Regions from separate parts of the Shewanella sp. OMA3-2 genome, predicted to be linked through region 4. Evidence: predicted binding sites of a transcription regulator. Region 4 holds the regulator's gene; each other region holds the start of a gene.

Region 1 (3,203 bases), 560 kb from region 4:
GCGCCGGTGCAGCAGGGTTAATGTGCGCTGCTACAGCGGGTTATCGTGGCCGTAATGTTTTGGTGTTAGACAATGCAAAACAAGCAGGACGTAAAATTTTGATCAGTGGTGGTGGTCGCTGTAACTTCACTAATCAAAAGGTTGAACCGCATCAGTTTCTTTGCAGTAACCCCCATTTTGTCAAATCGGCATTAGCACGTTATCGCTCAAGTGATTTTATTGAGTTGGTTGAGCGTCATGGTATTGAATACCATGAACGTGATCACGGACAGTTATTTTGCAATAACTCAGCCAAAGAAATAGTGACTATGCTGATGACCGAATGCGAATGGGCTGGGGCAAAAGTCCAGCTGCGCACGGATATTTTATCTGTTAGTAAAACGGGTACAGGCTTTAATCTTACTACCTCTAATGGTGACTTTAGCTGTGAATCACTCGTGATAGCCACAGGTGGCTTATCAATGCCTAAACTTGGCGCGACGCCTTATGGTTATAAGCTGGCTGAGCAGTTTGGTTTAAAAGTGCTGCCAACTAGCGCAGGTTTAGTGCCTTTTACCTGGCATGCTGAACAAAAAATTCGTTTTGAGCCGTTATCGGGTATTGCTGTACCTACAACGATTACCGCACAAGATGGCACCCAGTTTAGTGAAGCATTATTATTTACCCATCGCGGCCTGTCTGGCCCAGCTGTATTGCAAATATCAAACTACTGGCAGGCTGGTGAAGCGATTTCAATTAATTTACTGCCAGGTGAAAATGCTGTAGATAAAATCGAGTTTGCACTGAAACATCATCCAAAACAAAGTTTACGAAATACCTTAAGCCAATGGCTACCAAAACGACTCGTTGAAGCGTTATTTGAAGAGGCGCAATTAGACAAAGCGTTAAATCAACTTGGTCATGGCGAACGTGAAACGCTGGCTAGTGAGTTAAACAGCTGGTTAATAGTAATGAATGGTACAGAGGGATATCGTACAGCAGAGGTCACTCTGGGCGGTGTAGATACTAATGAACTGTCATCTAAAACCATGCAAGCCAATAATGTTTCTGGATTGTATTTTATTGGTGAAGTGATGGACGTCAGTGGTTGGCTGGGAGGGTTCAACTTCCAATGGGCATGGTCGTCTGGCGTGGCTGCTGGGTTAGCTGTTTAAAGAATTTTATTGAGTTCTTCTGATAAAACACAGAGGAACTCAGCTTTATCACTTTCTGTTATTTTTTATTTTTGCTTATATCTTTTTTCACTTTCTCTAAATCATCTTTCTGTAATTATCTCTATCTTGATTTGTTATTTCCAATATTTACTGATGTGTCTACTGTCCCATCATTAATTTGAAACTCTTACCGAATTGTCGGTAATTTTTGCCAATAATTGCGTGAGTTAATGGTGAGGTAATAAAAAATACAAATTTATTTTGCTTTATTATCATGTTGTTATATATTTCATGTAAGTTTGGCATGAAGTTGGCTTAGTATAAGTTAGCTAAACGATACACAAACAGTTGTTCATTATTATAAGTTGATTTTTGTGTGTTATTTATCATTTCATATTTAAGGAGATTACTTATGTTAGGTTGGACATTGATGTTTTTAATTATCGCTATCGTTGCTGGCTTATTAGGTTTTGGTGGTATTGCAGGTGCAGCAGCCGGTATTGCGAAAATAATTTTCTTTATTTTTATCGTATTACTTGTTATTTCTTTAGTGGCAAGTGCAATACGAGGTAAGGCGCCAAAGGCATAACGCTATGTAAGCGACGCCTTATTATTTAATGATAGAAGATGAATATATCTAAATATAGTAACCACAAATGGAATGACCTAGTGGTCAAGGAGATCAATATGAATTTACTAAAAAAATTAAGCATCATGGTTTTATTGGGATTAACAACAGTAGGTATGATGGCATGTTCAGACAATAAAGCTGAAAATGCGGGCGAGAAAGTTGATGAAATGATGAAGGACGCCGGTAATGCAGTTGAAGATGCGTGTGAAGATGTAAAAGAAGGTCTTAAAGCAGAAGATCCTGATTGTTAAAGAAACTAAGCGGCGCACTATAGTGCGCCGCTTTTTGCTGTTTCCAAAATAGGACATCTATATGCTAACCAAGATAAATATTAAGTATTACTACACAGCCGGCGCATTATTGGCTGTGATTTTGTGTGTGCTACTTAATTCTCCGTGGGCTAAATTTTTTATTGGCTGGCTGGCATTATCTTTGGGGTTAGTGAGTTTTGCTTATTGGTTTAATGCTGGTGGTGTTTTCCGTAAAAAGCAAAATGGTTCAATTCCTTGGTATATCAGTTGGGGCTTTGTGCCTTTTCTATTGGGATGCCAGATTTATAATGCTTGGGCAAGAAAACACGATAAGGTACCCGCAATTCAAAAGATTGAAGATCAGCTCTATTTAGCATGTCGTTTATTTCCTTCTGATATTGACTACCTTAAAACCCAAGGGGTTGATGCTATTCTTGATGTGACCGCTGAATTTGATGCATTAGATGGCACATTATTGGCTGAGGATATCGATTATTTAAATGTGCCTGTTTTAGATCATAGTGTCCCGTCAGAAGCGCAACTCAACCAGGCGATCAATTGGCTTAATAATCAGGTGCGTAACGGTAAGAAAGTGGTAGTGCATTGTGCGCTAGGCCGTGGACGTTCGGTATTAGTATTAGCCGCTTATCTTGCTTGTCGCGATAACAAAAGTCACTTAGATGAGGTGTTGAGCTCTATTAATGAAATTCGCCATACCGCCCGTTTGAATAAATGGCAATTTGCTAAAGTCTCTCAAATGTATCAGCAAAATCGGATTAAAATTAATAAAACACTCTATTTAATTGCTAATCCAGTATCGGGCGGGGGTAAGTGGCAGGATGATGCTGAGTATATTCAACAAACCTTATCGAGCTATTATCGAGTAAAGCTGCTTGAGACGACGGAAGATAAGGATGCAGCTGTGCAAGCCTGCGAAGCCGTTAAGCGTGGGGCTGATATTGTTGTAGCTTGCGGTGGTGATGGCACCGTTAACGAGGTGGCTTCTATGTTGGTTAACACCTCAATCACATTAGGTATTATTCCTATGGGGACAACAAATGCTTTGGCGCATACCTTATTTGGTGTAGGCAGTAAGCTGATCCCTGTTTCTCAAGCCGTGGATATTTTGATTCAAGGTCATTACCAACCTATTGATACAGCACTGTG
Region 2 (3,203 bases), 750 kb from region 4:
GCTGTGGTGCAATCTGTGGTGCGTAATCATGGTGGGAACATTCAATTGTCATGTAAACCGCAAATGGGCTGTCAGGTGCGATTAAGTTTTCCGATGTCTAAAGATGCGATATTGAATAGTCAGTCGCAAGGGGACCATCATGTCTGAAGCAAAACTATTACTCGTTGAAGATGATGCTGATTTACGTGAAGCATTACTTGATACATTATTGTTGGCGCATTATGAATGTGTTGATGTTAGCTGTGCAGAAGAGGCCATTCTAGCGTTAAAAGCACAACATTTTGACTTAGTGATCAGCGATGTTCAAATGGAAGGTATTGGCGGCTTGGGTTTGTTAACCTATTTACAGCAAGCTCAGCCTAAGTTGCCGCTATTGTTGATGACAGCCTATGCCACCATTGACAGTGCCGTAAGTGCAATTAAATTGGGGGCTGTTGACTATTTAGCTAAACCATTTGCACCTGAAGTATTACTCAATCAAGTATCAAGATATTTGCCACAAAAACAGAATACTGATCAACCTGTTGTTGCGGATGAAAAAAGCCTTGCGTTACTAGGGCTCGCTCAACGTGTGGCAATATCAGATGCTTCAGTGATGATTTTGGGCCCCAGCGGTTCAGGTAAAGAAGTATTAGCCCGTTATATCCACCAAAATAGTAGTCGTAAAGATGCGCCCTTTATTGCTATTAACTGTGCAGCAATTCCTGAAAATATGCTCGAAGCGACTTTGTTTGGTTATGAAAAAGGCGCTTTTACTGGCGCATACCAAGCCTGTCCTGGAAAATTTGAGCAGGCTCAAGGCGGTACTTTACTGTTGGATGAAATTTCAGAAATGGAAATAGGCTTACAAGCAAAGTTATTGCGGGTTTTGCAAGAGCGCGAAGTGGAACGATTAGGTGGTCGTAAAACGATTAAACTTGATGTGCGTGTATTAGCTACCTCAAATCGTGATTTAAAAGCTATTATCAATTCAGGTGAATTTAGAGAAGACTTGTATTATCGAATTAATGTGTTTCCGTTAACATGGCCGGCACTTTATCAACGCCCTGCCGATATTTTACCTTTAGCCAGACATTTACTGATTAAACATGCTAAAGCATTTAATATAAATCCTACTCCTACCTTAGGTGAAACAGCGACTAGACGATTATTAGCTCATCGTTGGCCAGGTAATGTACGTGAGTTGGATAATGTTATTCAAAGGGCGCTTATTTTAAGCAATGGTGGTGAGATCAACGGCCAAGATATTATTATTGATTCGGCTGATGTCGCTTTGCACACTGACGTTCACAGTATTGAAAAAACAGCTGAAGTTGAAGGCCTAGGCGGTGAATTACAAGCGCAAGAGCATGTGATTATTCTTGAAACCCTAAACCAATGTCAGGGTAGTCGAAAACTTGTCGCTGAGAAGTTAGGCATAAGTGCACGCACTTTGCGTTATAAAATGGCTAAAATGCGTGATGCAGGCATTCAATTACCGGTATAGGCGCTTATTTTGTATCAAATACCAGTGCTTTTTTAGCACTGCTTTCTATAAAAGCTACGCATTTTGCGTAGCTTTTTAGCTTTACTCACCATCTTGGCACTTAAATTGCTACATCCCTGTTAAGACAGTTTAATATCGTCAAATAGTCGACGAATGGGAGTTTCAGCATGCAGATCAACGCCAATCCATTATTACAAGAAATGCAGTCACTTCGTGGTGAAATAGCCCCTTCTAGCCGTTCGAATATGGGCTCGGGCATTAGCCCTAATTTAATCCAACAAGTAAATAACACCTCTGGGTCAGATTTCGGTCAGTTATTATCTCAAGCAGTAGGTCATGTTAGCGGCTTACAGCAATCATCTTCAAGTTTAGCCACTCGTCTTGATATGGGCGACTCAACGGTGACCTTATCTGACACCGTTATTGCGCGTGAGAAGTCAGGCGTAGCATTTGAAGCGACTGTGCAAGTGAGGAATAAGCTGGTTGAAGCTTATAAAGAAATCATGAGTATGCCGGTATAACTTGCATCAGTAAGACGTTTTTAAAACAGCATAAAAGTAAGGGCATATTGTGAGCACAGACATAATGGTAGGTTCAGATGCGGCAGTTGATGCCGGTATTCAACAAGAGAATAAGTCTGGCTTGTTGAGCAATATGGGCGGGGCAGACATGATGCGTCAAATCACTATGATTTTGGCGTTGGCAGTGTGTTTAGCGTTAGCTGTTTTTATTATGATGTGGGCACAGGAGCCTGAGTATCGCCCATTGGGTAAAATGGAAACCGCTGAAATGATTCAAGTATTGGATGTACTTGATAAGAATAATATCAAATATCAGATCAGTGTTGATGTGGTTAAAGTTCCTGAAGATCAGTACCAAGACGTTAAACTGCTGTTAAGTCGTGCTGGCGTAGAAAGTAGTACAAAAAATGATGACTACTTAAGCCAAGATAGCGGTTTTGGTGTCAGTCAACGTATGGAGCAAGCGCGATTAAAGCACAGCCAAGAGCTTAACCTTGCCCGTGCGATTGAAGAATTAAAAAGTATTAGCCGTGCCAAGGTTATTCTTGCACTGCCTAAAGAAAATGTATTTGCTCGTAATGCGTCTAAACCAAGTGCAACGGTTGTTGTCAATGTACGCCGAGGCGGCCTAGGCCAAGAAGAAGTTGATGCAATTGTTGATATCGTAGGGTCTGCAGTTCAAGGTCTTGAGCCTTCGCGCGTGACAGTAACGGATTCAAATGGACGATTACTTAATTCAGGTAGCCAAGATGGCGTGTCAGCTCGTGCTCGTCGTGAACTTGAATTAGTACAGCAAAAAGAAGCCGAATACCGTAAAAAAATTGACTCAATTTTAATGCCTATTCTTGGTCCTGAAAACTACACTTCTCAGGTCGACGTCAGTATGGACTTTACTGCAATAGAGCAAACTTCAAAACGCTATGATCCTGATTTACCCGCTCTGCGCAGTGAGATGACCATTGAAAGCAATTCATCTGGTGGCAGTGTTGGCGGAATACCTGGCGCATTAACTAACCAACCTCCAATGGAGTCTGATATACCTATTGAAGCAGGGGGAGGCTCGTCAGCATCATCAAAATCATCGGATACTCATCGTGAAGCGACTCGTAATTTTGATCATGACACTATAATTAGTCATACCCGTCAGCAAGTGGGACAAGTTCGTCGTGTCAGTGTTTCGGTGGCAATTGACTTTA
Region 3 (3,203 bases), 1.1 Mb from region 4:
TCATGTTATGGCTAAAAATTGAATATAAAAAAACCCTGTTTCGTTAAGAAACAGGGTTTTAAATTATGGTACCCGAGGACGGACTTGAACCGTCACTTCTTTCGAAATCGGATTTTGAATCCGACGTGTCTACCGATTTCACCACTCGGGCATTGCTCTTTAAGCTATATTTAGCTTTGCAAAGAAATCTAAAAAAGACCAAATATCTTTGCAAAACTTAACAACTCACATTTTATTATATTTATACATTTTTAACTAAAACTACAAAATGCTATAAAAACTTAACTTAATCAGTACCAATTAAGTGAACAGAATTATACTCATGCTTGTGACAATGGCAAGCCCTTTGGAGAGACTTTACTGACAATCGCCTAAATTCTCAACGTATCTTCAAAATAAATTGTAAAAAACACCGCTAATTAAAAAAACTTGCTGTAAGACTAGATTCTACGGCATGCAAACTAGAATACATTACACGTTACAAAGATCACATTTACACATAAATATACCTAATAATAGGGTGAACCATTGATCAAGATCAGCTTCATAAGCTTATTTCAGCATTATGATAACGATGACTTCACACCTAAAAGGATAGCTATCATGGCATTTTGGTTAGATTTAATGTTTGGAAACCCAATTGGATTAATGTCTATGCTTGTCATTTTTAGTACTTTGGGGATTGTTTCTTACTTAATGTGGATGTTTATTGTGAAGTCGGCTCCAGGCAATGATGGGTAACATTATTGTTGTAATACCTCTTGTTCCTAGTCATTTGTGTTAATTATATATTGAACCATTTCAGGGGCTAACTTAGCCCCCTTTTTTATTCTACAAGTTTCTATACCGCAAGGTTTGTGACACTCTGTAACTTAAACAGAAAATGCTATTAAGCTGCATGTTTACGAGGCTGAACTAAACCGCTAATAAAGTGAGGTCTGGCTTTTAATAAATAGGTTAGCTCTTCTTGAGTCGGCTCTCCTGCTGGTAAACGTAATACATCGCGATTTAAATAAATCCGCGCAGACATTGATATTTTATATTCTGCCGTAGGTCCTTGAATCGCATAATGACGTTCATTACCCAGCTCTTCCAGTATATTAGTATGCAATAAGCTTTTTACTGCTAACTCATTTTTTGGCAAGGCTAAGATAGTTGCACCTTGCAAAAAAAACTCTCTGAGCAATGCCCTTTCAGCTGGGTCAAGTAATTTAACTTTAGCTTCAACGGTTTCAACCGTACGTTTTTGACGCAAATGTTGAATAGACTCATCAGCAACAAAGCTTACTAATTGGCTGAGAAAATATGCCGAACCCACGATCAAACCTAAACCAATAAGATAATTATACTGCGCCACAATTTCAGCAAGTGCTAACTGAGACAATAGCGCTTTCGGGGCAAATAATAATCCCACACATGAAACGACCAACCACAACATAGTACTCATAAAGGTACGTTTTGCATTACTCAAGCTAATAGTTTTAATCATCATTTTTTTCATCACAGCCTCAGTGTCAAAAATTTGAACATCTAATTATACCAAAGCAAAATTAATGCCATATTGATACGATAAATTAATAAACATCAATATAGTAGAAGAAGCTTTAACCATTAAAAATTCAGTCATCAAGCGGTTAATTAAATATGGCTATAATATAAACTTTGAACTAACTTATTATATAAGCACTTAGATTAATTAAATAAATACTATGCTGAAATTCTCCAGACAATTATTCACTAGCCCTATCGGTCGAAAGCTTATGTTGTCGATTGTACTTTTTAGTTCGCTTATCACCCTGCTTACGACTATTTATCAGTTATTTAATGATTACAACAGTGATGTAAATCGTATTGATAGAGCCTTTTCTAGTATCGAAAAGGTTAACTTGGAAGTGCTAGCGGCAAGTATTTGGGTAATTGATGAGCGCTTAATTAGTACTCAGCTAGACGGTTTAAGCCAATTACCCGATATTACTTATATCTCAATCAAGGATGATAGCGGCCAAGAGTGGCAGGCAGGTAAATATCATCAAAAATCGACCATTGAAAAACAATTTGATCTCATTTACACCAACTCAAGCGCAATAAAGGTAGGTACTTTACTTGTCCAAGCAGACTTGAACATTATTTACGATAGACTTTATGACAAAGCCATTCTTATATTACTGTCAAATGCGATAAAAACCTTCTTAGTGGCTGGGTTTATTTTATTTCTAGTTTGGTTGAACATTACCCAACACCTACTTAAGCTCAGCCAATACTGTAACCAAATAAGCCTTGATAAACCTTTTAACCCTTTGGTTTTTGATCATAAAAATAAACACGACGAATTTGCTATGGTGGCAAAAGCGATTAACACTATGCAGCAGCAAGTACGGGCATCATTTTCTGATGTACAGGAATCGAAAACTGCGCTGCAAAGTGCGCTAGAAGACCGTGAACGATTACTTAAGCTTGAGCGCAGTTATAAAGATGAGCTAGCTCGTCAGGTAAAAGAGCAAACCAAAGAACTAGAACAGTCATTACTGATTTTAAAACGCGCGCAACAGGTTCTTGTCGAACAGGAGAAAATGGCGGCATTAGGGGGATTAGTTTCGGGTTAGCGCATGAAATAAATACTCCTATTGGTATTTGCTTAACCGCGGCAAGCTCGCAGCTTTCTCATGTAGAAGATTTAATTAAGCTAATCCATAGCGAACACGCCACCTTAGAAGAGATAAACCGTATTCTCGAAGAGTATCAACAAAGTTGTCAGCTAATAGTCAATAATATTACTCGAGCAAGCACGTTAATCCAAAAATTCAAAACTGTTGCTGCAGAGTCACGTTACGAAAAAAACACGCAGTTTAATTTAAAGCAACAACTGGAAGATATTATCGATTCGACTCAAATTATGTTTTCACCACAACATGTTGATATTAATATAAATATAGATGAAAAATTAGAAATCATTAGTAACATTAACTTACTCAACCAAATTATTAGTAATATTATTTCTAATGCTTACACCCATGCCTTTAAAGGCATTGAACACAGCAGAATAATGATAAATGTGGTAATCGAATATGACAAAGTGAATATTGAAATTCAAAATAATGGTTTGAGTATTCCTGAAGAGATAGCAGAACGCATGTTCGAACCTTTCTTTACCACGGCCAGAAATAGAGGTGGAATAGGTTTGGGTTTAGCCGCAGCATTTAATG
Region 4 (3,203 bases):
ATGCCCAAGAGCTTATCGCGGAGAGTACCGGTAAAGGTGAAGATCGTGTGATTACCATTATTCAGCCGGAAAACTTCCAAAATGATGCATCACCCGCACAAAAACTACCTGAAATTCCGTTAAAAAAGCAAGGTAACCAATGACCCAAATTACCTTAACAGCTGAGAATTTAGCTAAAAGCTATAAAAATCGTCAAGTGGTTAAAAGTGTCAGTTTAACCGTAAAAACTGGCCAGATTGTTGGGCTACTAGGTCCCAATGGCGCAGGTAAAACCACGACGTTTTATATGGTTGTTGGCTTAGTCAAAAGTGACCATGGCCGCATTTTAATCGATGACGATGACTTAACCGCTGATCCAATGCATTTACGGGCGCGAAAAGGTATTGGCTACTTACCCCAAGAAGCCAGTATTTTTAGAAAACTCACCGTGCACGATAATATTATGGCTGTCTTGCAAACCCGTAAATCGATGACTCCAGACGAGCGGATCCAGGAACTTGAACATCTTTTAGAAGAATTTCATATCACCCATATTCGCGATAGTTTAGGTATGTCACTATCTGGCGGCGAAAGACGACGGGTAGAAATTGCCCGCGCTTTAGCAGCCAACCCTAAATTTATACTATTAGATGAGCCCTTTGCTGGTGTTGACCCTATTTCAGTGATTGATATTAAAAAAATTATTCTGCAACTCAAACACCGTGGTCTAGGGGTATTAATTACCGACCATAACGTCCGTGAAACACTTGATGTGTGCGAGCGTGCATATATCGTTAGTCAGGGTAATTTAATTGCCGAAGGAACTCCTACTGAAGTACTAAACAATCAACAAGTTCGGGCTGTATACTTAGGGGAACAATTCAAGCTATAGTGAATCTAAAGAGGCTCTGAAACACTTGCTTAACATTGTATTCTGGTGGCTGAGCTATCTGATGATAGAGTTAATCGCTCATATGTAACTAAAGTCAGAGCATTTGTTAAAAAATTTGCGACTCTCACTCACTTTAACCAGTGAGACGCCGAATTATTCTAGGGATCAGCAGTAATGAAAGCTTCACTCCAACTTAAAATGGGTCAGCACCTCACTATGACCCCACAACTGCAACAAGCGATTCGTTTGTTGCAGTTATCGTCTTTGGAGTTACAGCAAGAAATTCAACAAGCATTAGATTCCAACCCTTTGCTTGAAATGGAAGATGAATTTTCAGTACTTAGCGATAAAAATGAAAACTCAAAAGACCTGTCAGACACTGACTTCAACGAAGTCAGTGTCCCTGTTGTCGAAAAAGACACTTCAAATATCGATACCGCAGAGTCAATGACTAAAGAGCAAATGTCTGACGATCTGCCAATGGATACCACTTGGGATGAAGTGTACAGCGCCTCCCCAATGGCAAGCCCAGGTTCGGGGTCAGGCAGCATGCCAAATGATGACATGCCTTTCCAGGGTGAAACATCTGAAGGCTTGTATGAACATCTAGAATGGCAAAAAAATCTGACTCCCTTTTCTGAAACAGACTTAGCTATCGCAACTGCGATTATTGATGCTATTGATGACACTGGCTATCTCACCCAAAGTACCGAAGACATTTTAGAGGCCATGGGCGATGACTCTGTCGAACTAGACGAAGTAGAAGCTGTGCTAAAGCGCATACAACATTTTGATCCACTTGGTGTTGCCTCACGCAGCTTAAGTGAATGCTTGTTGATTCAACTTGTTCAGTTTGCACCAAACACACCACATATTGATAATGCCAGAATGTTAATCAAAGATTATTTAGATTTGATTGCTGGGCGTGATTTTCGCACCTTAATGCGTAAAACAAAGCTAAAAGAAGATGAGCTGCGCGAAGCAATTGAATTAATACAATCTTTAAATCCACGTCCTGGCACCATGATCACTCCACCAGATGATGAATATGTTATCCCAGATGTGTCAGTAACCAAAAAGAATGGCCGTTGGGTAGTTGAGTTGAACCCTGACAACATGCCAAAAATAGGCATCAATCAACAATATGCTGCCATGGCAAAAAGCAGCAAAAGCTCAACAGACACTCAATTTATTCGAGGCCACTTACAAGAAGCCAAATGGTTCATCAAAAGCTTAGAAAGCCGTAGCGATACCTTGCTTAAAGTATCAAATTGTATTGTGCAATTTCAGCAAGGTTTTTTTGAATACGGCGCAGAAGCCATGAAACCTATGGTGTTGAATGACATAGCTGAAGCTGTCGAAATGCATGAATCAACTATCTCGCGTGTCACCACACAAAAGTATATGCATACACCACGCGGACTATTCGAACTTAAGTATTTTTTTTCTAGCCATGTAAGCACCGACGATGGCGGAGAGTGCTCATCGACAGCAATTAGAGCCTTTATTAAAAAGCTGGTTGCAGCTGAAAACCAGAAAAAGCCATTAAGTGACAGTAAAATGGCTGATCTTCTGGCTGAACAAGGGATTAATGTTGCACGTCGCACTATCGCAAAATATCGCGAAGCGATGATGATCCCTCCCTCAAACCAACGTAAGAGCTTATAATCTACCTAGGCAATTGGAGGATAAATATGCACATCACCTTAGCGGGTCACCATATTGAAATTACTGAATCACTGAGAGAATATGTTACAAATAAGTTTACAAAACTTGAACGACATTTCGATCAGATCAATAATGTCCAAGTAGTATTGAATGTCGAAAAGCAGTTACAGAAAGCTGAAGCAAAAGTCAGCCTAAATGGCACTGAAGTATTTGCCACTGCTGAACATGCTGACATGTATCACGCCATAGACGCCCTGATTGACAAGCTCGATCGTCAGGTCATTAAACATAAAGAGAAATTAACTAAACATTAATGATGGAACTTAGTACCATCCTGCAGCCGGAATGCACCTCCTGTGCCACACCGGGCAGTAAGAAAAAGGTACTGGAACTTATCAGCGATTTAGTCGCTGCCCAGTACCCATCCCTCTCCTCACAAGAGATTTTTGAAAGCCTAGTGGCTAGAGAAAAAATGGGTAGCACAGGAATCGGCTCTGGCATTGCAATTCCGCATGGACGACTCACGACCATCGAGCGCCCTATCGCCGTTTTTGTAAAGTGCGAAGAGGCTATTTCATTTGATGCTATAGACAAACAACCTGTGGATCTCTTATTTGCACTTTTAGTACCCGCTGATCAATGCCAACAGCATCTGAGTACTTTA

What was found. Region 4 encodes sigma-54, which starts transcription at its own class of promoters, with help from an activator protein. Its sites were predicted from a motif close to GTTGGCACGNNNNTNGNNT; they were not measured.
Region 1: L0B17_RS02340 (DUF1328 family protein) is a predicted target of sigma-54. The motif match lies at 1,453-1,471, and genes of this name have one in related genera.
Region 2: fliE (flagellar hook-basal body complex protein FliE) is a predicted target of sigma-54. The motif match lies at 1,579-1,597, and genes of this name have one in related genera.
Region 3: L0B17_RS04870 (superinfection exclusion B family protein) is a predicted target of sigma-54. The motif match lies at 1,543-1,561, and genes of this name have one in related genera.

What each region holds. Positions count from the first base shown of each region.
Region 1 covers NZ_CP090974.1:511,588-514,790, forward strand. The annotation lists gene L0B17_RS02335 (NAD(P)/FAD-dependent oxidoreductase) at 1-1,154, shown strand, start outside; gene L0B17_RS02340 (DUF1328 family protein) at 1,567-1,743, shown strand; gene L0B17_RS02345 (hypothetical protein) at 1,842-2,036, shown strand; gene L0B17_RS02350 (diacylglycerol kinase family protein) at 2,098-3,203, shown strand, end outside.
Region 2 covers NZ_CP090974.1:3,288,979-3,292,181, reverse strand. The annotation lists gene L0B17_RS14500 (sensor histidine kinase) at 1-147, shown strand, start outside; gene L0B17_RS14495 (sigma-54-dependent transcriptional regulator) at 140-1,486, shown strand; gene fliE (flagellar hook-basal body complex protein FliE) at 1,654-2,007, shown strand; partial or broken gene fliF (flagellar basal-body MS-ring/collar protein FliF) at 2,072-3,203, shown strand, end outside.
Region 3 covers NZ_CP090974.1:1,097,508-1,100,710, reverse strand. The annotation lists tRNA gene L0B17_RS04880 (tRNA-Leu) at 67-151, opposite strand; gene L0B17_RS04875 (DUF3149 domain-containing protein) at 604-741, shown strand; gene L0B17_RS04870 (superinfection exclusion B family protein) at 890-1,501, opposite strand; partial or broken gene L0B17_RS04865 (ATP-binding protein) at 1,710-3,203, shown strand, end outside.
Region 4 covers NZ_CP090974.1:4,040,384-4,043,586, forward strand. The annotation lists gene lptA (lipopolysaccharide transport periplasmic protein LptA) at 1-143, shown strand, start outside; gene lptB (LPS export ABC transporter ATP-binding protein) at 140-871, shown strand; gene L0B17_RS17830 (RNA polymerase factor sigma-54) at 1,046-2,539, shown strand; gene hpf (ribosome hibernation-promoting factor, HPF/YfiA family) at 2,566-2,853, shown strand; gene ptsN (PTS IIA-like nitrogen regulatory protein PtsN) at 2,856-3,203, shown strand, end outside.